3 regions of the Nonomuraea sp. NPDC050310 genome follow, and region 2 is predicted to be linked to each of the others. Evidence: riboswitches for the same ligand, from Rfam matches in the RefSeq annotation. Region 2 holds a riboswitch; each other region holds the start of a gene.
What was found. A riboswitch is a leader RNA that binds a small molecule or an ion and turns the genes downstream of it on or off. The one in region 2 is predicted to bind cyclic di-AMP.
Positions count from the first base shown of each region.

Region 1: it holds a riboswitch for cyclic di-AMP, as region 2 does, so the genes downstream of both, AB0I67_RS32045 (CHAP domain-containing protein) here and AB0I67_RS28555 (C40 family peptidase) in region 2, are expected to answer to the same signal.
Region 3: it holds a riboswitch for cyclic di-AMP, as region 2 does, so the genes downstream of both, AB0I67_RS21850 (C40 family peptidase) here and AB0I67_RS28555 (C40 family peptidase) in region 2, are expected to answer to the same signal.

Region 1 is NZ_JBFAKP010000018.1:114,411-121,379, forward strand. It holds gene AB0I67_RS32035 (hypothetical protein) at 1-276, opposite strand, end outside; gene AB0I67_RS32040 (aldo/keto reductase) at 441-1,256, shown strand; cyclic di-AMP (ydaO/yuaA leader) riboswitch at 1,560-1,713, shown strand; gene AB0I67_RS32045 (CHAP domain-containing protein) at 1,725-2,441, shown strand; gene AB0I67_RS32050 (ABC transporter substrate-binding protein) at 2,778-4,112, shown strand; gene AB0I67_RS32055 (sugar ABC transporter permease) at 4,221-5,183, shown strand; gene AB0I67_RS32060 (carbohydrate ABC transporter permease) at 5,180-6,010, shown strand; gene AB0I67_RS32065 (GH1 family beta-glucosidase) at 6,007-6,969, shown strand, end outside.
Region 2 is NZ_JBFAKP010000014.1:136,838-143,806, reverse strand. It holds gene AB0I67_RS28570 (hypothetical protein) at 1-86, opposite strand, end outside; gene lysX (bifunctional lysylphosphatidylglycerol synthetase/lysine--tRNA ligase LysX) at 221-1,696, shown strand; gene AB0I67_RS28560 (LuxR C-terminal-related transcriptional regulator) at 2,054-2,239, shown strand; gene AB0I67_RS28555 (C40 family peptidase) at 2,317-3,345, opposite strand; cyclic di-AMP (ydaO/yuaA leader) riboswitch at 3,355-3,508, opposite strand; gene AB0I67_RS28550 (amino-acid N-acetyltransferase) at 3,773-4,342, shown strand; gene AB0I67_RS28545 (RDD family protein) at 4,429-5,988, shown strand; gene AB0I67_RS28540 (RDD family protein) at 6,127-6,576, shown strand; gene AB0I67_RS28535 (hypothetical protein) at 6,790-6,939, shown strand.
Region 3 is NZ_JBFAKP010000009.1:7,177-14,145, reverse strand. It holds gene AB0I67_RS21875 (ROK family protein) at 1-372, opposite strand, end outside; gene AB0I67_RS21870 (sugar ABC transporter permease) at 369-1,517, opposite strand; gene AB0I67_RS21865 (ATP-binding cassette domain-containing protein) at 1,510-2,292, opposite strand; gene AB0I67_RS21860 (substrate-binding domain-containing protein) at 2,289-3,371, opposite strand; gene AB0I67_RS21855 (ROK family transcriptional regulator) at 3,437-4,591, shown strand; gene AB0I67_RS21850 (C40 family peptidase) at 4,575-5,033, opposite strand; cyclic di-AMP (ydaO/yuaA leader) riboswitch at 5,178-5,316, opposite strand; gene AB0I67_RS21845 (3-isopropylmalate dehydrogenase) at 5,417-6,466, shown strand; gene AB0I67_RS21840 (branched-chain amino acid aminotransferase) at 6,612-6,969, shown strand, end outside.

The sequences.
Region 1 (6,969 bases), on a different contig from region 2:
GGCCAGCAGCTCCAGCAGCCGGATGGTCGCCAGCCCGTCGTCCACGATCACCACCGGCCGCCACGAGGTCAGCCAGCGCACCTGCACGCGGCCGGAGAAGGCGTCGCCCACCGCCCCCAGGCGGCTGGGCATACGTTCGCGCGGCTCGGCCACCTCCACCCCCAGAGGCAGGCCGAGCCGCGCGAGCTCGGCGCGGGTGGCGCGCAGGGCGCGCACGCCCGCCCGCGGCACGATCACCGTCGTGGGCCCGAGCAGGCCGGCGTGGTGGGCTTCCACCGCGCAGATCATCTGGAGTGGCGATTCCACCCAGGCCGGCCACACGCTATGGGCCTCCCTCTCCTCACGGAACCGCACGGGCGATCCCGCGGGCCGACGACCGTGGCCCGACACTAACCCGGCCCTCTGACGCCATCGGTAACGCAGGGTGAACAATGAGATGCATGAACTCACTGCTGCTCAACACCGACGGCGTCCAGATTCCGCAGCTCGGCTACGGCGTCTGGCAGGTGCCCGACGAGGACGCCGAGCGGGCGGTCGGGCTGGCCCTGGAGGCGGGCTACCGCAGCATCGACACCGCGCGGCTGTACAACAACGAGGAGGGCGTCGGCCGGGCCGTGCGCAACTCCGGGCTGCCGCGCGAGAAGCTCTTCATCACCACCAAGCTCTGGAACGACGACCACGGCCGGGTGGCGGAGGCGTTCGAGGAGAGCATGGCGCGGCTCGGCCTCGACCAGCTCGACCTGTTCCTGATCCACTGGCCCGCGCCCAAGCAGGACCTCTACGTCCAGGCGTGGAAGGAGCTGGAGCGGCTGTACCACGACGGCCGGGTGCGCGCCATCGGCGTCTCCAACTTCACCGTCAAGAACCTCCAGCGGCTGATGGACGAGACGCAGATCGTGCCCTCGATCAACCAGATCGAGCTGCACCCCAACCTGCCGCAGACCGAGCTGCGCGCCTTCCACGAGGCCAACGGCATCCTGACCGAGGCGTGGAGCCCGCTCGGCCAGGGCCGGGGGCTGCTGGAGGAGCGGGCGCTGGCCACGCTGGGCGAGAAGCACGGGCGCACGCCCGCCCAGATCGTGCTGCGCTGGCACATCCAGCTCGGCAACGTGGTGATCCCCAAGTCGGTCACCCCGTCGCGGATCAAGGAGAACATCGACGTCTTCGACTTCATCCTGGACGCCGAGGACATGGCCGCGATCGGCGCGCTGAACAACGGCAAGCGCCTGGGTCCCGACCCGGCCGAATTCGGCTGATCCCGGCCGTTGCGTTCCCCCGGTCCCGGGCCGGGGGAACGCCGTCGGCAAAGGTAAAGTCAGGGGCTGGCGGAGGGTCCGAAAAAGATCTACTCATGGGGGTCCGGCGAACCGGCCGATTCCCCGATCGCCCTGCCCACAGGGGTTTTCCGTAGATCGGCGGCTATTGATCTACAGCCGATTTTACTGCCCGGACATTTACAGATTTGTAATCTCCTTGCCGCGTGTATTACCTTTTGGTCACTCCCGGCAAACGAACGGCCATCCGTTCCTTGCCTTGACCGACCACCTCTCACAGGCCCCCGCCTGTGACCGCTGAATCCGCCACCGCGCGGAACCGGGGACCCAAAAGTCTCACTGGGGTGAATCGGCGCCGACCCCGCCAGGGGCGCGCCGTAGGGCAGCTTCACGTCCGAACCCGTCAGCTAACCCGGTAAGCGGCATGAAGCAAGGAGTGTCCTTTCCCTCATGGCAAAACACCGTCGCGTGCGTCCTTCCAAGGCCCAGCTCGTCTCCGCCGGTCTCGGCGCCGCCCTTTTCGCGGCCACCGGATTCGGCGCCCACGTCGCACACGCTGACACCGTCAAGCCCGAGATCGGCGGCGTCCCCGAGGTCGCCGCACTCGCCTTCAACGCCCCCAAGGAAGCACCCGCCGCGCCCGCCGCGGCACCCAAGGCCGCCATGCCGGCCAAGCCGTCCCTCACCAAGGTCCTCGGCCTCGCCCGTCAGCAGATCGGCGTGAGCGAGAACTCCAGTGGCGGAGGCACCAAGTTCCAGAACTGGTACGCCGCCTCCAAGCGCGCCCAGGAGACCATCAAGCGTGACGGCGGCTCCACCAAGGCCTACCTGAACGCCGCCTGGTGCTCGATGTTCGTGTCCTGGGTCGGCGAGCACACCGGCGCCCGCAGCTCCGTTGGCTGGGACGCCTACACCGTGACCCACGCCAAGTGGTTCAAGAACAACAACCGCTGGGGCACCACGCCCAAGCCCGGCGCGGTCGTCTTCTTCTCCTGGTCCGGCAGCAAGAGCCTGGACGGCATCGCCCACGTGGGCTTCGTCGAGAAGGACAACGGCAACGGCACGATCACCACGATCGAGGGCAACACCGGCAACGGCAAGGTCGAGCAGCGTGTCCGGCCGAAGTCCCAGGTCGTCGGCTACGGCTACCCCGAGTACGGCAAGTAGGAGCTCGCGGCCCGTCCCCCGGGCCGCCTCCACTTCCCGGTGACCACCGCAGAAGCGCCCGCCCCTCCCAGGGGCACCCCCTCCCCAAGAGACGCCCGCCCCTCCCCAGGGGCGGGCGTTTCTTGCGTGTTTCGCGACACCCAGGATGGGAGCGCTCCCACCATCCTCTCCGTCCCCTTCATGCCGACATATCCGTTTAAGAAACCAGAAAACGCTCTCTCGGTCACGGTTGTGTTTCAGCCCGTTGACGAGCGAGCCCACCATGGCCACTCTTCATGGGAGCGCTCCCAAGCCTCACCCCCGAATCCCCCACGGGCGCACACGAAAGAGGACCTCATGACCATCAGCAAGCGCCGCGGCGCGGTCGCGGCCCTGGCCGCCATGGCGCTGGTCTCCTGCGGCTCGAACGGCACCACCACCCCCGCGGCCACCGGCGGCGCCGGCTCCCCCGCCGCGCAGGCCGAGCCGATCACCATCCGCGTGCAGACCTTCGGCGGCGGCGCCAACTTCGGCTACAAGACCGCGGTCGAGAAGTGGAACGCCGAGCACAAGGACATCCAGATCAAGCACGAGAACCTCACCGACCAGTTCGAGCAGCAGTACTGGCCCCAGATGATCCAGTGGCTGCAGGCCGGCAGCGGCGCGGGCGACGTGGTGGGCATCGACGAGGGCGGCATGGGCCTGGCGAAGGCCAACAGCGCCTGGTGGGCCGACCTGAAGGAGTTCGGGCTCGACAAGCGCCAGGCCGACTTCCCCGCCTGGAAGTGGGAGAACGGCGTCGCCGGCGACGGCAAGGTCTTCGCCCTCGGCACCGACATCGGCGGCATGAGCCTGTGCTACCGCAAGGACCTGTTCAAGAAGGCCGGCCTGCCCTCCGAGCGCGACGAGGTCAGCGCCCTGTGGCCGACCTGGGACGAGTTCATGAAGGTGGGCCAGCAGTTCCAGGCCAAGGTGCCCGACACGAAGTTCACCGACGGCACCAACACCCTCTACCAGGTGCTGCTCTACCAGGAGGCGGCCAAGAACGGCAACGTCACCTACTTCGACAAGGACAACAACCTGATCGTCGACAAGAACCCGGCGGTCAGGACGGCGTTCGACTTCGCCCAGAAGATGAGCCAGGGGGGCCTGACCGCCAAGCTGCGCAACTTCACCGACGAGTGGGCGACCGGCACCCAGAAGGGCTCCTTCGCCACCCTCGGCTGCCCCTCCTGGATGCTCGGCGTGGTCCAGGGCAACGCCGGTGACGCCGGCAAGGGCAAGTGGGACGTCGCCGCGGTCCCGGGCGGCGGCGGCAACTGGGGCGGCTCCTGGCTCGCGGTGCCCAAGCAGAGCAAGCACCCGAAGGAGGCCGCGCAGGTCGCCGACTACCTGACCAGCGCCGCCGTCCAGGCCGACGTGTTCGCCGAGTTCGGCAACATGCCGAGCAACACCAAGGCCCAGGCCGACCCGAAGGTGCAGGGCGCCAAGAGCGAGTTCTTCGACAACGCGCCCTCCGGCGAGATCTTCGCCAAGTCCGCCGCCTCGCTCCAGCCGGTCTTCCTCGGCGTCAAGCACGCCCAGGTCAAGAACGCCATCGAGTCGGTCATCCAGGGCATGGACGACGGCTCCGTGCCGCACGACAAGGCCTGGCAGCAGCTGGTGGACGACGCGGTGAAGGCCGCGGGCTGACCTAGATCCCGGACTCCGGTACGGCGGCGCGGCCCGCCGACTCGCCGAGCGGGGGCCCGGCCGCCCCGCCGTACCGGATCGTTCCCGACCCGTCTGGAAAGGTCTCCCATGAGCCTCAACGTGGCGCCGCCGCCCGCGGCCCACCGGCCTCCCCGCGGTTCGCGCCGCAGAACGCCCTCCACCGGCCGGCGGGGCTGGTCCGCCTTCGACCTCAAGGCCGTGCCGTACCTGCTGGTCTCCCCCTACTTCCTGCTGTTCGCCGCCTTCGGGCTGTTCCCGCTGGTCTTCACGCTCTGGTACTCGCTCTACGACTACGACCTGGCCGGCACCACGGAGTGGGCGGGCCTGGACAACTACGCCAAGCTGCTGGCCGACGAGGACTTCTGGAACGCCGTCACCAACACGACGGGCATCTTCTTCCTGGCCACCGTGCCGCAGATGCTGATCGCGCTGATGCTGGCCAACGCGCTGAACAAGCGGCTGCGTTTCCGGCTGGCGATCCGGATGAGCGTGCTGTTCCCGCTGGTCACCTCGGTGGTGGCGGTGGCGATCGTGTTCAGCCAGCTCTTCGCGCGCGACTGGGGCCTGGCCAACTGGCTGCTCGGCCTGGTCGGCGTCGAGCCGATCAACTGGCGGGCCGAGCGGCTGCCGAGCTGGATCGCCATCGCGCTGATGGTGGACTGGCGCTGGACCGGCTACAACGCGATCATCTTCCTGGCCGGGATGCAGACCATCCCGAAGGACCTGTACGAGGCGGCCGCGATCGACGGCGCCTCGCGCCGCCGGCAGTTCTGGCAGATCACGCTGCCGATGCTCAAGCCCACGATGATCTTCGTCGTGCTGAACTCCACGATCGGCGGCCTGACCCTGTTCGCCGAGCCGACGACGTTCTACAACGGCAACGTGGACGGCGGCTCGCAGGGCCAGTTCCAGACGGTGGCGATGTTCATCGTCAAGCAGGGCTTCCGCGAGTTCGACTACGGCTACGCCGCCGCCGCGGCGTGGATGTTGTTCCTGCTGATCCTGGTCGGCGCGGCGATCAACTTCGTGCTCGTGAGGAGGATCAGGTGACGAACTGGAAGCCGGCCGTCATGACGCGGGTCATGCTGGCCTTCACGGTGATCCTCTCCGTCTTCCCGCTGTACTGGATGCTCGTCATCGCCTCGCGCTCCAACTCCGAGGCGGTGGCCGTGCCTCCGCCGCTGCTGCCCGGCGGCAACCTGGGCGAGAACATCATGGCGGTGCTCCAGCACGAGGACGCCAAGTTCCTGACCGGCCTGCTCAACTCGATGATCGTGGCCACGACGGTGACCGTCTCGGTCGTGCTGATCTCGACCCTGGCCGGCTTCGCCTTCGCGCGGCTGCGCTTCAAGGGCAGCAAGATCCTGCTGATGGCGGTGCTGCTGACCATGATGGTGCCGCTGCAGCAGATGGGCGTGGTGCCGCTCTACCGGCTGATGGTCAGCCTGGAGTGGACCGGCACGCTGCAGGCGGTCATCCTGCCCTACCTGCTCAACGGTTTCGGCGTCTTCCTGATGACGCAGTACACCACCCAGGCGGTGCCGAACGAGCTGGTGGAGGCGGCGCGCGTGGACGGGGCCTCCACGCTGCGGGTGTGGTGGAGCGTGGTGCTCCCGGCGGTACGGCCGGGCATGGCCGTGCTCGGGATCAACACCTTCATGCTCATGTGGAACGACTTCATGTGGCCCCTGATCGTGCTGACCGGGGAGAACCCGACGGTGCAGATCGCCATCACCCAGCTCAACATGCGTTTCGCCACGAACTACACATTGATCTTCGCGGGGACCGCGCTGTCTATCATTCCGCTCATCGTGGTTTTCGTCGCGTTTGGCCGCCAGATTGTCGGCGGAATCATGGAAGGTGCTGTCAAGGCATGAAATTTCCGGCCAACTTCGTCTGGGGCGCCGCCACCTCCGCCTACCAGATCGAGGGTTCGACCACGGCCGACGGTCGCGGCGTCTCCATCTGGGACACCTTCACCGCCCAGCCGGGCCGCGTGGTCGCCGGCGACCACGCGCAGGTCGCGATCGACCACTACAACCGCTACCGCGAGGACGTCCAGATCATGGCGGAGCTGGGCCTGAAGGCCTACCGCTTCTCCGTGTCCTGGCCGCGCGTGCAGCCCGACGGCGCCGGGCGGATCAACGCCAAGGGCCTCGACTTCTACCGCAGGCTCACCGACGACCTGCTGGAGCACGGCATCCAGCCCTGGCTCACCCTCTACCACTGGGACCTGCCCCAGGCGCTGGAGGAGGCCGGCGGCTGGCCGAACCGCGACACCGCCTACCGCTTCGCCGACTACGCCGAGGCGGTGCACGACGCGCTCAAGGACCGGGTGCACACCTGGGCGACGGTCAACGAGCCCTGGTGCGCGGCCTTCCTCGGCTACGCCTCCGGCGAGCACGCCCCCGGCCGGCGCGAGCCCGCGCAGGCCGTCCAGGCGGCTCACCACCTCAACCTGGCCCACGGCCTGGCCGCCCGGCGGCTGACCGGCTCGCGGGTCGGCGGCTGCGTCAACCTCTACCCGGTACGGCCGGCCAGCGACGACCCCCGCGACGTGGACGCCGCGCGGCGCATCGACGGCGCCCAGAACCGCTTCTTCCTGGACGGGCTGCTCAAGGGCGCCTACCCGCAGGACGTGCTGGACGACTGGGGCGTCTCCTTCAGCCAGGAGGACCAGGAGCTGGTCGGCGCGCCGATCGACCTGCTGCTGATCAACTACTACAGCCCGTACACGGTCTCCGGCGCACCCGGCGGCAAGGCCTCTGCCTCGGCCGCGCCGACCGACACCGGCTCGCCGTGGGTGGGCAACGAGCACGTCTCCTTCCTCAGCGAC
Region 2 (6,969 bases):
GCGCTCGCCGCGGCGGGGACGGTGGCGGCCAGGGCGGTGGCGGCGGCGGCCGCGAGCAGCCCGGTGGCGATCTTCTTGATCATCATCTCTCCTTGGGCCCTCCCTGAGCCGGCGCCGTGCCGGTCCCCCCTGAGCCCTGTGATCCTTTGATAACGGAGAGTGCTTTCAAGGATCATTCAGGAGACTGACCAACTCTTGCAGTTCGCTAGTCTTGGATGTCGTGGAACTTCCTGAGCAGATGCGTATCCGGCGGGAGAAGCTCGACCGCCTCCGGAGTGAAGGTGTCGACCCGTACCCGGTCAACTTCCCGCGTACCGTCACCAACGCCGAGCTCAAGGAGAAATACACCGACCTGCCGCCCGACACCGCCACCGGCGACCGGGTGGGCGTGGTCGGCCGGGTCATGCTCAGCCGCGTGGGCGGCAAGCTCTGCTTCGCCACCCTGCGCGACGGCAGCGCCGACCTCCAGGTCATGATCTCCCTCGACCGGGTCGGCGAGGAGTCCCTGGCCGCCTGGAAGCGCGACGTCGACCTGGGCGACCACGTCGGCATCGAGGGCGAGGTCATCACCTCCCGCCGCGGCGAGCTGTCCATCCTGGCCGACACCTGGCAGATCACCTCCAAGTGCCTGCGCCCGCTCCCGGAGAAGCACACCGGCCTCACCGACCCCGAGGCCCGCGTCCGGCAGCGCTACGTCGACCTCATCGTCAACGACGAGGCGCGCAAGATGGCCCACATCCGCAGCGCCACCGTGCGCGCGGTGCGTGACTTCTGGCACGAGGAGGGCTACCTCGAGGTCGAGACGCCGATGCTCCAGCCGATCCACGGCGGCGCGGCGGCGCGTCCGTTCAAGACGCACATCAACGCCTACGACATGGAGCTCTACCTCCGCATCGCGATCGAGCTCTACCTCAAGCGGCTCGTGGTCGGCGGCATCGAGAAGGTCTTCGAGATCAACCGCAACTTCCGCAACGAGGGCGCGGACTCCACGCACAACCCCGAGTTCACCATGCTCGAGGCCTACGGCACCTACCTCGACTACAACGACATGGCCGACCTGACCCAGCGGATGTACCAGAAGGCCGTCGTGGCCGCCCTGGACACCACCGTGGTCAACCACGACGGCGTCGAGATCGACCTGGGGCTCAAGCAGTGGCCGCGGATCACGCTCTACGGCTCGGTCTCCGAGGCGCTCGGCGAGGAGGTCACCACCGAGACCTCCCTGGAGCACGTGCGCAAGCTCGCCGACCGGCGCGAGATCCACTGGGACCCGAAGTGGGGCCAGGGCAAGCTGGTCCAGGAGATCTTCGAGGCGCTGGTCGAGCACACGCTGATCCAGCCGACGTTCGTCATGGACTACCCGGTGGAGACCTCGCCGCTGACCCGGCAGCACCGCGACAACCCGCTGCTCACCGAGAAGTGGGACCTCATCGGTTTCGGCACCGAGCTCGGCACCGCCTACTCGGAGCTGATCGACCCGATCGAGCAGCGCCGCCGGCTCACCGAGCAGTCGCTGCTGGCCGCCGGGGGCGACCTCGAGGCGATGCAGCTTGACGAGGACTTCCTGGCCGCCCTGGAATACGCCATGCCGCCGACCGGGGGCATGGGGGCGGGCATCGACCGGATGATCATGGCGTTCACCGGCAAGAACATCCGCGAGACCATCCTCTTCCCGCTGGTCAAGCCCACGCACTGACCCGTTCGCCCGACAGCCGGTACGGCGTGCCGTACCGGCTGTTGTCATGTCGGCGGTCATGACCGGACCGGGGGCCGGCGCCGCCGCGGGAGGCGGGATACGGGCCGGGCGGGAATCCGGGATCGGCTGGGTCGAAACCCGGAGGGGCCGAGGCGCTCATCGCGACCGCACAGACGCCGACATATCGTGAGTAGTTCACATTGTGTGGATCATGTCAATGGCGCTGGTCAAGTGGGGGGATCGGCGACCTTGACGACCTTTCCGGAATGCGTTTACGGTTTCGTCGGGCGAGACGCCGCCGAGGGCTTCTGCTGTGGGGGGAGGCTACGGATGGATTTACTCACCGAAGGCGTTGAGTTGAGCCGCGCTGATCTGGCTCTGCTCGCCGAACTGGCCAAGGGAGTGACCGTGGACAGGGTGGGGCGAAGGCTCGACGTCAGCGGCCGGACCGTACGGCGCCGGCTGCGGGTGATCTGCGACCGGATCGGGGTGGCGACCGCGATCGAGGCGGTCGCCTGGGCGGCGCGTCGCCAGCTCATCTGATCCGACGACCGGGCTCGCGGTGGACCGGTCCGCTCGGCTCGGCCGGCTCAGCCGTCGATGCAGTCGGCTCGGTCGGCTCAGTCGGCGATGCGGACCGCGCCCGCCCACGGGCGGTTGCCGATCGGCGCCAGCCGTACCACGTCGCCCGTCTGCGGCGCGTGCACCATCATGCCGCCGCCCACGTAGATGCCCACGTGGTGCAGGTCGTTGTAGAAGAAGACCAGGTCGCCCGGGCGCAGCTCCTCGCGGGAGATGTGCCGGCCGGCGGTCCACTGGTCGCCGGTGTAGTGCGGCAGGCTGATGCCGACCTGCTGGTAGGCGGCCATCACCAGGCCGGAGCAGTCGTAGGAGTTGGGCCCCTCGGCGCCCCAGACGTACGGCTTGAGCTGCTGGGTGAGCGCCCAGCGGGCGGCCTCGGCGGCCTTGCCCTGGCCGATGATCGGCAGGTCCACCCGGGTCGCGCGGCCCCGCGAGCCGGCCTGGCCCAGGGCGCGGCGGTAGATGGCGCTCTCGACCTTGGCGACCAGCTTGGTGATCTTCCCGCGGCGCTCCTCGAGGTCGGCGACCAGTGCCTTGACCTCCTTGATCTGCGCTGAGGCGGTCCGCTCGGCCTCCTCCGCGGCGGCGATGGCCACGGAGACCTCCTTGAGCTGGTTGCTGTGCTGCTCCTCGATCGCGGAGGTGGTGGCGACGTTGTCGAGGAAGAGCCCGGGGTCGCCCGACTGGGTGAAGGCCCAGGTGCGCTCCAGGCCGCCGGAGATGTAGGAGCTCTGTGCCAGGGAGGCGGCCCGCGCCCGCTTGCCGGCGAGGTCCTGCTGGCGGGTGGAGAGCGTCTTCTGCGCCGCCGCGGCGGTCTTCTCGGCTGTCTTCAGCTTGACGCGCTGCCCGTTGAACTGCTCGCTGAGCTGACCGATCTCGGTGTGCATCTTCTCCGCCCGCGCGGCCAGCTCCTTGAGGCTGGGCTCGGGGTCGGCGGTGGCGGGGCCGAGCGGGAGGGCGAGGCTGAGCGCCGCCAGCGCGGTCGCGACGACGGCGAAACGTCTCCTGCGTTCCGGAGGGCGGGCGTCGCCCGCGGTCTTCTCCCCACGGTCGCGCGTGCGCTTCACCAACCAGCCACCTCTCCTGTTCGGGCGCCGACCGGGTTAGCTGCCGGGTTCGGGCCGGAGTAGCCCTACCAGGCCGAAGACCTGGATTCACCCCCGCGCTCCCGGGGCGGGAGCGCTGTGGTTCCCCGGTTCCCCCGACGAGGGGATTGGGCGCACCCCTTCGCGGGATCTCGAAGGGATATCGACGCTGGACACTAGTGCACGATCAGTTCGTGCTCAACCAGAACTGCCAATTCCGTTGAGGTTTGGCATCCGAAGGATCACGGGCGGATCACGTGCTTGCGGCCATAGCCGGGCATTTTGCGGGGTTTACGGTGGTTTGGTGCGTTCGTGAGCCTGGGGGCGGGAGGGACCGCTCCAAACGTTCGCCACAGGATCATGCCCGGGATACGGCCCAGCCGTAAAGGCGTCGGTACGCTGAAGGGTCATGGAGCAGGTCGCCGAGCCCGTGCTGCACAAGAGGCAGATCACCGTCCGTCGTGCCAGGACCGCCGATGTCCGGACGATCAAGATGCTCGTCGACACCTATGCCGGAGCCGGGCCCCGATTGCTGGAGAAGGCCACCGTCACGCTCTATGAGGACGTGCAGGAATTCTGGGTCGCCGAACATGACGGAAAAGTCGTGGGATGCGGCGCGTTGCATGTCCTGTGGGAGGATCTCGCGGAAATCCGTACGGTCGCGGTGGATCCCGATCATCGTGGACTCGGCGTAGGCCACAAGATCGTGTCAGCGCTCATCGGAACCGCAGTGGAACTGGGTCTGCGCAGGGTCTTCTGCCTGACCTTCGAGGTCGACTTCTTCGCCGGGCACGGATTCCGCCCGATACAGGGAACGCCCGTCTCGCCCGAGGTCTATGCCGAGCTCCTGGCCTCGTATGACGAGGGTGTGGCGGAGTTTCTCGACCTCGAACACGTCAAGCCCAACACCCTCGGTAACACGCGCATGCTGCTGCATCTCGCGGCTAATGACTCGGCTGTTGACCGAGTGGAAAGGTGATTGTTGATACCTATGCCGATACCTTGGGCAGCAGCAAGCATGTGTCCTGACATGTGCCACATGCGAACTCGAAGTGAGGTGACACGGTGAGCACCGGACAGCCGCCGTATCCACAGGATGATCCCGGTGAGAACGACAAGCCCCGGGCTCCCGAATACGGACAGCAGTACCCGGGCCGTGCCCCGGGTGAGGCCGACCCCGACGTGACGGTCGTGGGGTATCGCACTGACGGCGATCCCTACGGTCAGCAGGGGTACGGCCAGCAACAGCCATATGGCCAGCAGCAGGGCTACGGCCAGCAGCCTGGTTACGGTCAGCAGCAGCCTGGCTATGGCCAGCAGGCCCAGCCCGACTACGGCCAGCAGGCCGCTTCGGGTCAGCAGGGTTACGGTCAGCAGCCCGGCTACGGGCAGCAGCCGTCGGGCCAGCAGGGTTACGGCCAGCCCGCCTCGGGTCAGCAGGGGTACGGCCAGCAGGCCCAGTCCCAGCCCGGCTACGGCCAGCAGCCCGGTTACGGCCAGCAGCCCGGCTACGGGCAGCAGGCTCAGCCCGACTACGGCCAGCAGGCCGCTTCGGGTCAGCAGGGGTACGGCCAGCAGGCCCAGTCCCAGCCCGGTTACGGCCAGCAGCCCGGCTACGGCCAGCAGGCCCAGTCAGGCTCCGGCCAGCAGCCCGGTCAGCCGGGTTACGGCCAGCAGCCCTCGGGCCAGCAGTACGGCGCCTCCGGCCAGCAGGGCTACGGACAGCAGTCCCAGCCCGGCTACGGCCAGCAGCCCGACTACGGCCAGGCCGCGGGTCAGCAGGGATACGGCCAGCAGTCCCAGCCGGGTTACGGGCAGCAGCCCACCTCCGGCCAGCAGGCCTACGGGCAGCAGCCCGGTTCCGGCCAGCAGGCCTACGGCCAGCCCGCCTCGGGTCAGCAGCCCGACTACGGCCAGCAGGGCTACGGCGCCCAGCAGCCCTACGGCTCGCCCGGCACCCAGCCCGGCTACGCCCAGCCGCAGTACGGCGCCCAGCAGCCCGGCTACGGTCAGCAGTACGGCGGGGCACAGCAGCCCGCCTACGGCCAGCAGCAGGGCTACGGCGCCACGCCGTACGGCCAGCCGGGCTACGGCCAGCCCGTCGGCCTCCAGCCGCCCGGCGCCCCGGCGCCCCTGGCGGAGTGGTGGCAGCGCCTGGTCGCCCGAATCGTCGACGGTCTCATCTTCGGTGCGATCGCCGGCATCCTGAACGCCCTGTTCATCGCGGTGCTGATCACCTCGTCGAACGCCTGGACGGGCAGCTCCTCGGGATTCCTGAGTGCCACCATCGGCTCGCTGATCCTCTGGATCCTCATCGGCGCGCTGTACATCGGCTACGAGTTCTTCATGACCAAGGCCAAGGGGCAGACCCTCGGCAAGATGGTCATGGGGATCAAGATCGTCCCGGTGGGCCAGGCCATGCCTCCGGGCGGGCTCGCCTCCGACATCGCGCTCAAGCGGGCCGGCGTGACCTGGGGCGGTTACGCGCTCTACGGACTTCCGATCGTCGGTTTCGCCGGGCCGATCCTGGTCCTGGTGAACGCGCTCGCGCAGTTCTGGAACAAGCCGCTCGCGCAGACCTACGCCGACAAGTTCGTGAACACCGTCGTGGTGAAGGTCAAGTAAGGCCGACCGAACAAAACAGGGGCCGGCTTCCCGCCGGCCCCTGTTTCGTACCCGCTCGCCGTACCAAACTGTGAGATATAGCCCTCCGCCCCGGAGAGGTGAGCGCATATGGCGCCCCCGCCGCCTGAGACCAGAGTGATGCCCGCCGAATGGTGGGAACGCTTCACCGCGCGACTCATTGAGGCGCTGGTCTTCGGCGTCCTGTATTACATTCTGTCCCTTCTGCTCTGGCTGTTCTTCCGGTCTGTCGGGTTGCTGGAGGCGTGGGAGGGCCGGCTGCCGGGGTTGTGCGCGTGGGCGGCGGCCGGCGCGGCGTATACCTGGTACGACTGGAGGGCGCTTTCGGGGCGCGGTCGCACCTTCGGCAAAGCGATCATGAGGATTCGGGTCCAAGGGCAGGGCGGGGCCTTAGGGAAACGCTCGCTCCTCTATCCTGGGCTCGCCATGGCGATGGGGATTCCCGTGGTGAATCTCCTCGCTGGAATGCTCGCGTTCGCCGTGGGTCTGTTCATCTTGATCGACAAGCCGCTACAGCGTGGTCCGCACGACAGGCTCGCCGGCACCTGTGTGGTCAAAGACCCTCGATGACGTGGGAAGCGACACATTTCCGGAAATTTCGCATGATCCGGTAAGAAGTCTGGCCGGACTGGCATTAGGCTGAGTACGCAGTGCCCGTGAACCCGAAGGGGAGACGGGGCGCTGGTCACGCTAGGGTCGGGTACGTGTCCGGCGGCGCGTGGTCGCGCCGCTCGTCCGTGGTGTTGCTCGTGCATAAAGCGCACCCAGTGGAGTCGAGGACGAATGCAAGCTGTAACAGACGTATTGGCAGCCCTGCTTCCCCCGGCGGTCGTGGCCGCCGCCTTCATCTATGGGGTCGTGAAGCTCGTCAAGTCGGAGGCCGCCGCCACCCGCGGGCAAACCGCCGCCGATGGGGCCGAGAAGCAGAACTGATCCGCCGCCTCCAGAATCACGCGGGCGCTG
Region 3 (6,969 bases), on a different contig from region 2:
CAGGTAGAGGCCGCAGGAGACGCCGCGCAGCGCGCCCCAGCGCAGTTCGGCCGCGGCGGCGGCGTTGACGTCGTTGTCGATGGCGACCGGGACCGGCGCGTAGGCCTCGCGCAGCAGCCGGGGCAGTTCGAGGCCGTCCCAGCCGGGCACGTTCGGCGCCAGCCGTACGACGCCCTGGCGGATCACGCCCGTGGTGGAGAAGCCGACCGCGGCCGGGGCCCCGGCCAGGTCGCGGGCGGCGGCCAGCGCGGTGGCCAGGGGATCGTCCCCCGTGCGCAGGCGTACGTGCCCGGCCAGCACGGGGCCGTCGGCGTCGGAGCAGCCAATGGCGATCTTGGTGCCGCCGACGTCGATGCCCAGGACCCGGCTCACCGGCGGGCCACCGAGTCGATCGCCACGGCCAGGACGAGCACGGCGGCGGTCACCATGAAGCGGATGTCGGTGTCGACGCTCAGCAGCAGCATGCCGTTGGTGATCGACTGGATGACCAGGATGCCGAGCAGGGCGTTGTAGGCGCGGCCCCGCCCGCCGAAGAGCGAGGTGCCGCCGATCACCGCGGCGGCGATGGCCATGAGCAGGATGTCGCTGCCGCCGGAGGCCTGGTTGACCGCCGACAGCCGGCTCGCGGCCAGGATTCCGCCGGTCGCGGCCAGCACCGAGGCGAGCGCGAAGGCGAGCACCCGGATGCGGCGCACCGGGATGCCCGCCCGGCGCGCGGCCTCGGCGTCACCGCCCACGGCGTAGAGCCACCGGCCGAAGACGGTGTGCCGCAACACCGCGTCCAGCCCGATCACCAGGCCGCCGAACAGGACCAGCAGCAGCGGCACCCCGCGGTCGGCGCTCAGCGCGAGCACCGCCCCGGCGAGCAGCAGCGCCTGCACGGCCAGCAGGATCGCCGCCGGCCACGGCGGGTCCACGGGCAGCCCGGCCGCCGCCCGCCGCCGGCGCACCACCAGCACGCCGCCCGCCCGGCCCAGCACCAGCACGGCCACGATCGCCCACGACAGCCACGGCGGCAGCCAGGTGTCGCTGAGCCCGGAGACGAAGCCGGCGAAGTCCAGGTTGATTGTGCCGCCGTCGCCCAGCAGGAACCACATCAGCCCGGCCCAGCCCATCAGCCCGGCCAGCGTGACCACGAAGGACGGCATGCGCAGGGTCGTGTGCATGAGGCCGTGCAGCACGCCGATGGCGGCGGCGGCCAGGAGCGCGACGCCGATGGCGGTCAGCGCGGACCAGCCCTCGCGCACGTGCAGGATGGTCATGACCACCGCGGCCAGGCCGCTGACCGAGCCGACCGACAGGTCGATCTCGCCGAGCAGCAGCACCATGATCACGCCGAGCGCGATGGTGCCGGTGGCGGCCAGTTGCAGGGCCAGGTTGGTGAGGTTCTCGGGGGACAGGAAGCGGCTGTTGAGCGACTGCAGGACGGCGGCGATGGCGACCAGGCTGCCGATCGCCGGCCACGGCCCGAGGTCCCCGGCTCTGCCCCTGATCCAACCGGCCTTCAGCTCAGTCATCTGCGGCTCCCGTGATGGCGGCTCCTGTGTCGGCGGCTCCTGCGTCGGCGACTCCTGTGTCGGCGGCTCCCGTGATGGCGGCGACGATCTCCTCCTGGGTGGCTTCCGCGGTGCGGAACTCCCCGGCGTTGCGCCCGAGCCGCAGCACGACCACGCGGTCGCTGACCGCCCGGACGTCGGCCAGGTTGTGCGAGATCACCAGCACGGCCAGCCCGCGCTCGCGCAACCGGGCGATCAGGTCGAGCACCTGGGCGGTCTGCTCGACGCCGAGCGCGGCGGTGGGCTCGTCGAGGATGACCAGGCGAGGCTCGCCGAGCAGGGCGCGGGCGATGGCCACCGACTGGCGCTGCCCGCCGGAGAGCTGGGCGACCGGCACGGTCAGGTCCCGGATCCGCACCTCCAGCCGGGTGAGCAGCTCGCGGGCCCGGCGCTCCATCGCGATGCCGCGGAGCAGCCCGAAGCGGTTCGGCTCGGTGCCGAGGAAGAGGTTGGCGACCACGTCGAGGTTCTCGCAGAGGGCGAGGTCCTGGTAGACCGTGGCGATGCCGAGGGCGCGGGCGTCGTGCGGGCCGGCGATGCGGGCCGGCGAGCCGTCCACGGAGATCGTGCCGCCGTCCGGCGTGATCACGCCGGAGACGACCTTGACCAGGGTGGACTTGCCCGCGCCGTTGTCGCCGACGAGCGCGACGACCTCGCCGGGGCGCAGGTCCAGGCTCGCCCCCGAGAGCGCCTGGACCGCGCCGTAGCGCTTGGTGATCCCGGTGGCGGAGATCACTGCTGCAGGCCCGCCTTCGCGCAGGCGGCCTTGACCTCGGCCGTGCAGATCTGCTCGACGGTGTAGAACCCGTCCTTGACGATCGTGTCCTTGACCTTGTCCGCGGTGACCGCGATGGGGTCGAGCAGGAAGGCCGGGATGTCGGCGGTCCCGTTGTGCACCTTGGCCGGGGCCTGGACCGGGGTGCCCTTGGCCAGGGCCACGGCCAGCTCCGCCGACTTCTCCGCCTCCGCCCGGATGTCCAGGTAGATGGTCATGTACTGCTCGCCGGTGAGGATGCGCTGCACGGCGGCGAGCTCGGCGTCCTGTCCGGTGATCGGCGGCAGGGTCTGGTACCCGGCGCGCTTCATGGCCGCGATGGCGCCGCCCGCCATGCCGTCGTTGGCGCTCAGCACGCCGACGATCCGGTCCTTGCCCAGGGCGGTGATGGCCTGCTCCATCTGCTGCTGCGCCTTGTCGGGGCTCCAGTCGGGGGTGTCGAACTCCCGCCCGACCTTGACCTTGCCCTCCAGGACGCTCTTGGCGCCCTTCTTGTAGTCGGCCGAGCTGGGGTCGGTGGGGGAGCCGTGGATCATCACGATCTCGCCCTGGCCGGCCACGCCCTTGGCGGTCATCGCCTCCAGCAGCGCCCGGCCCTGCATCTCGCCGACACGGACGTTGTTGAAGGAGACGTAGTAGGCGTAGTCGATGCCGGAGATCAGCCGGTCGTAGGCGATCACCGGGACCTTGCGCTGCTTGGCCTGGTTGACCAGGGGCGCGACCGCGCCGGCGTCCACGGCGTCCAGGACGATCACGTTCGCGCCCTGCGCCAGGGCGGCTTCGACCTGCTGTTGCTGCTTGGCGGCGTCCTGGTCGGCGTTGCCGTACAGGAGCTCGCAGTCGGGGCAGAGCTGCTTGACCTTGGCCTCGAACAGCGGGCGGTCGAAGGCTTCGTAGCGGGTGGTCTTGGACTCCGGCAGGAACAGCGCGATCTTGCTGGTCTTGCCGGCCTCGCTGTTCTGGCCTGCCGTACCGGACCCGCAGGCGGTCAGCAGGGCGGCGGCTAAGCAGAGTGCTCCCAGGGCGGCTGTGCGGTGCATCGCCCCTCCTCTCCTATTTGGTAAGAAAGGTAATTTACTATCAACGCGTTGGCTAGACTTCCGCTGTGCTGGGGAATCCGCGGCTGCTCCGCGTGCTGAACGAGCGGCAGCTCCTCGATCGGCTGGCCGCCCACGGTCCCGCCGCGCGCGCGGACCTGGCGAAGGCGACCGGCCTGTCCAAACCGACCGTCTCCGCCGTGCTGGCCGGGCTGGAGGAGGACGGCCTCGTGCACCTGGTGGGCGAGGTCCTGGGCCGGCCCGGGCCGGTCAGCTCGCTGTACGACCTCAACGCCGCCGCCCGGCACGTGGCGGGCATCGACATCGGCCGCGACTGGATCCGGGTGGCCGTCGCCGACCTGCGGGCCGCCTTCGTCGGGCGGACCGACGCACGCAACACCGCCCGCACCTCCGCCGAGCTGGCCGCCTGCGTGGCCGAGCTGACCCGGCAGGCCGCCGCCGAGGCCGGGGTCGAGTGGTCCTCGATCGCCTGCGCAGTGGTCGGGGCGCCGGGCGTCTACGACCCCGCGGCCGGGCTGCTCTCCCTCGCCCCCAACCTGCCCGGTCCTGACCTGGGCGAACGGCTGGCCGCCGCGCTCGGCGTCGAGCTGGTCATCGAGAACGACATCAACCTCGCCGCGGTCGGCGAGATGGCGTACGGCGAGGGCCGCGGCAAGGTCAACTTCGCGCTGGTCTCGGTCGGCACCGGCGTCGGGATGGGCATCGTCATCAACGGCGAGCTCTACGTCGGCGCCCGCGGAGCGGCCGGCGAGGTGTCCTACCTGCCGGCCGCCGAGGCGCCCGAGGGCGACGAGACCCTGGAGCGCGGCGCCACCGAGACGGTCGCCGCCGCGCCCGGCGTGGTGCGCGCCGCCCAGGCCGCCGGGCTGCTGCTGGACAGCGCCCGCGAGGTCTTCGCCGCCGCGGCAGGGGGCGACCCGGTCGCGTTGTCGGTGGTCGACGGCGAGGGCCGGCGGATCGGCGGGCTGCTGGTCGCGGTGGCGGCCGTGCTCGACCCGGAGGTGATCGTGCTCACCGGCGGCGTCGGGCACAACCTTGACCTGCTCGGGCGCTCCATCCAGCGGCGGATCGCCGAGCTGGGGCCGCTGCGGCCCCAGGTGGTGGCCAGCGCGCTGGGCGACAGCGGGGTGCTGCTGGGCGCGGTCGCCCACGCCAAGGCCCGGGCCTGGGAGCTGATCTTCGAGCTCAGAGGCTCGCGGTAGGCATCGTCTCGGCGGGCTTGGCCTTCTGCTTCAGCAGGGCCGCCCAGAGCGCGACGCCCTTGGGGTCGGGCCGGACCGCGCCGACGAAGGCGCCGCGCCGCCAGCCGCTGAGCCGCTCCTCCTTGACCACGTCACCGGAGTGCGGGGCGTGCACCATGTACCCGGGGCGGCTGATCATGCCCACGTGCCCGAGGCCGGAGAAGAAGACCATGTCGCCCGGCTTGAGCTCCTTCCAGGAGATCTTCCTGCCGAAGGCGGAGTACTGCTGGGCCGCGGTGCGGGGCAGCTCGATGCCCGCGCTCTCGTAGGCGCGGAGCATGAGTCCGGAGCAGTCGTAGCCGCGGTCGGAGGTCCCGCCCCAGACGTACGGCACGCCCCGCTTGGACATGGCGTAGGCGAGGGCCTTCTTCCAGGCGGGCGGCTTGACGGCCCGGTCGCGCACCTCCTTGACCTGGGCGGCGTCCAGTGTGATGCTGGCGGCCTTCTCCGGCGTGCTGCCCGCGCCGGCCGAGGCGTGGGCCGGGGCCGGGGTGGCGGCGAGCGCCAGCGGGAAGGCGAGGGCGGCGAGAACGAGGCGAGACAGGGGAGGGTCCTTCCACGCGGCCGACCGGGTTAGCTGACGGGCTCGGGCCTGGAAGTCGGCCCTACACGAAGGGATTCGCCCCATGAAGAAAGGTGGGTCCCCGGCTCTGTCACGGACGTGACGGATTAGGCTCGTGGGACTCTAACGAAAGGGTCAAAAGGTCGCAAATCGGACAAAAAGTAGTGTCCGCCTTTTGAGATAGGTTGTTCGCAGGGCGAGACAGGGGGGTAGGGTACGTTCTCATGGAGTCGCGCAACATTCGTCTGGCCGTGATCCCCGGAGACGGGATCGGCACCGAAGTCGTCGCCGAAGGACTGAAGGTCCTCAACGCGACCGGTGTCAAGATCGAGACCACCCACTACGACCTGGGTGCCGCTCGCTACCACCGCACCGGCGAAGTGCTGCCCGACGCCACCCTCGACGAGCTGCGCGGCTACGACGCGATCCTGCTCGGCGCGGTCGGCGACCCCAGCGTGCCGCCGGGCGTCCTGGAGCGCGACCTGCTGCTCAAGCTCCGCTTCGAGCTCGACCACTACGTCAACCTCCGGCCCGTGAAGCTGTTCCCGGGCGTCGAGACGCCGCTGGCCGGCGTCGCGCCGGAGGACATCGACATGGTGGTCGTCCGTGAGGGCACCGAGAGCCTCTACGCGGGCGCCGGCGGCGTGCTGCGCAAGGGCACCCCGCACGAGATCGCCACCCAGGAGTCGCTCAACACCGCCTTCGGCGTGGAGCGCGTGGTCCGCTACGCCTTCGCCAAGGCCGCCGAGCGGCCCCGCAAGAAGCTCACCCTGGTCCACAAGACCAACGTCCTCACCTTCGCCGGCGACCTGTGGGCCCGCACCGTCAAGCGGGTCGCCGCCGACTTCCCCGAGGTCACCACCGACTACCAGCACATCGACGCCGCCTCGATGTTCTTCGTCACCGACCCCGGCCGCTTCGACGTGATCGTCACCGACAACCTCTTCGGCGACATCATCACCGACATCGGCGCCGCCATCGCCGGTGGCATCGGCCTGGCCGCCAGCGGCAACGTCAACCCCGACCGCACCGCGCCGAGCATGTTCGAGCCCGTCCACGGCAGCGCGCCCGACATCGCCGGCCAGGGCAAGGCCGACCCGACCGCGACCATCCTCTCCATCGCCATGCTCCTCGAGCACCTCGGGCTGACCGCCGAGGCCGAGCGCGTCGAGCAGGCCGTCGCCGCCGACATCCTCGAGCGGAGCGGCGGCCGGGTGCGCGGCACCCAGGAGATCGGTGACGACATCACCGCACGAGTAGCCGGCGGCGCCTAGCCGTACCCGGCCGGGCGCCCTTCGCGCTCCGGCCTGCCTGCCCTACGAACGCCTGGTGGCCGCAGCCACCAGGCGTTTTTGGTATAGATGCCGCTACATCCCAGATACTGGACATAAGCCCGCCTCGCGAAAGAAGGACTCCGCCATGACGCTCAGCTTCGACGTGCAACTCTCCGACCGCGCGCGCACCGCGGCCGAGCGCGACCAGATACTCGCGGCGCCCGGCTTCGGTCAGCACTTCACCGACCACATGATCTCGATCGACTTCACTGAGGAGCTCGGCTGGCACAACGCGCGGCTCGAGCCGTACGGGCCGTTGACGCTCGACCCGGCGACCTCGGTCTTCCACTACGCGCAGGAGCTCTTCGAGGGGCTCAAGGCCTACCGCCAGAGCAACGGCTCCATCGTGGCCTTCCGCCCGTACGCCAACGCGGCGCGCTTCAACAAGTCCTGCGCCCGCATGGCCATGCCCGAGGTGCCCGAGGAGACCTTCGTCGAGGCGC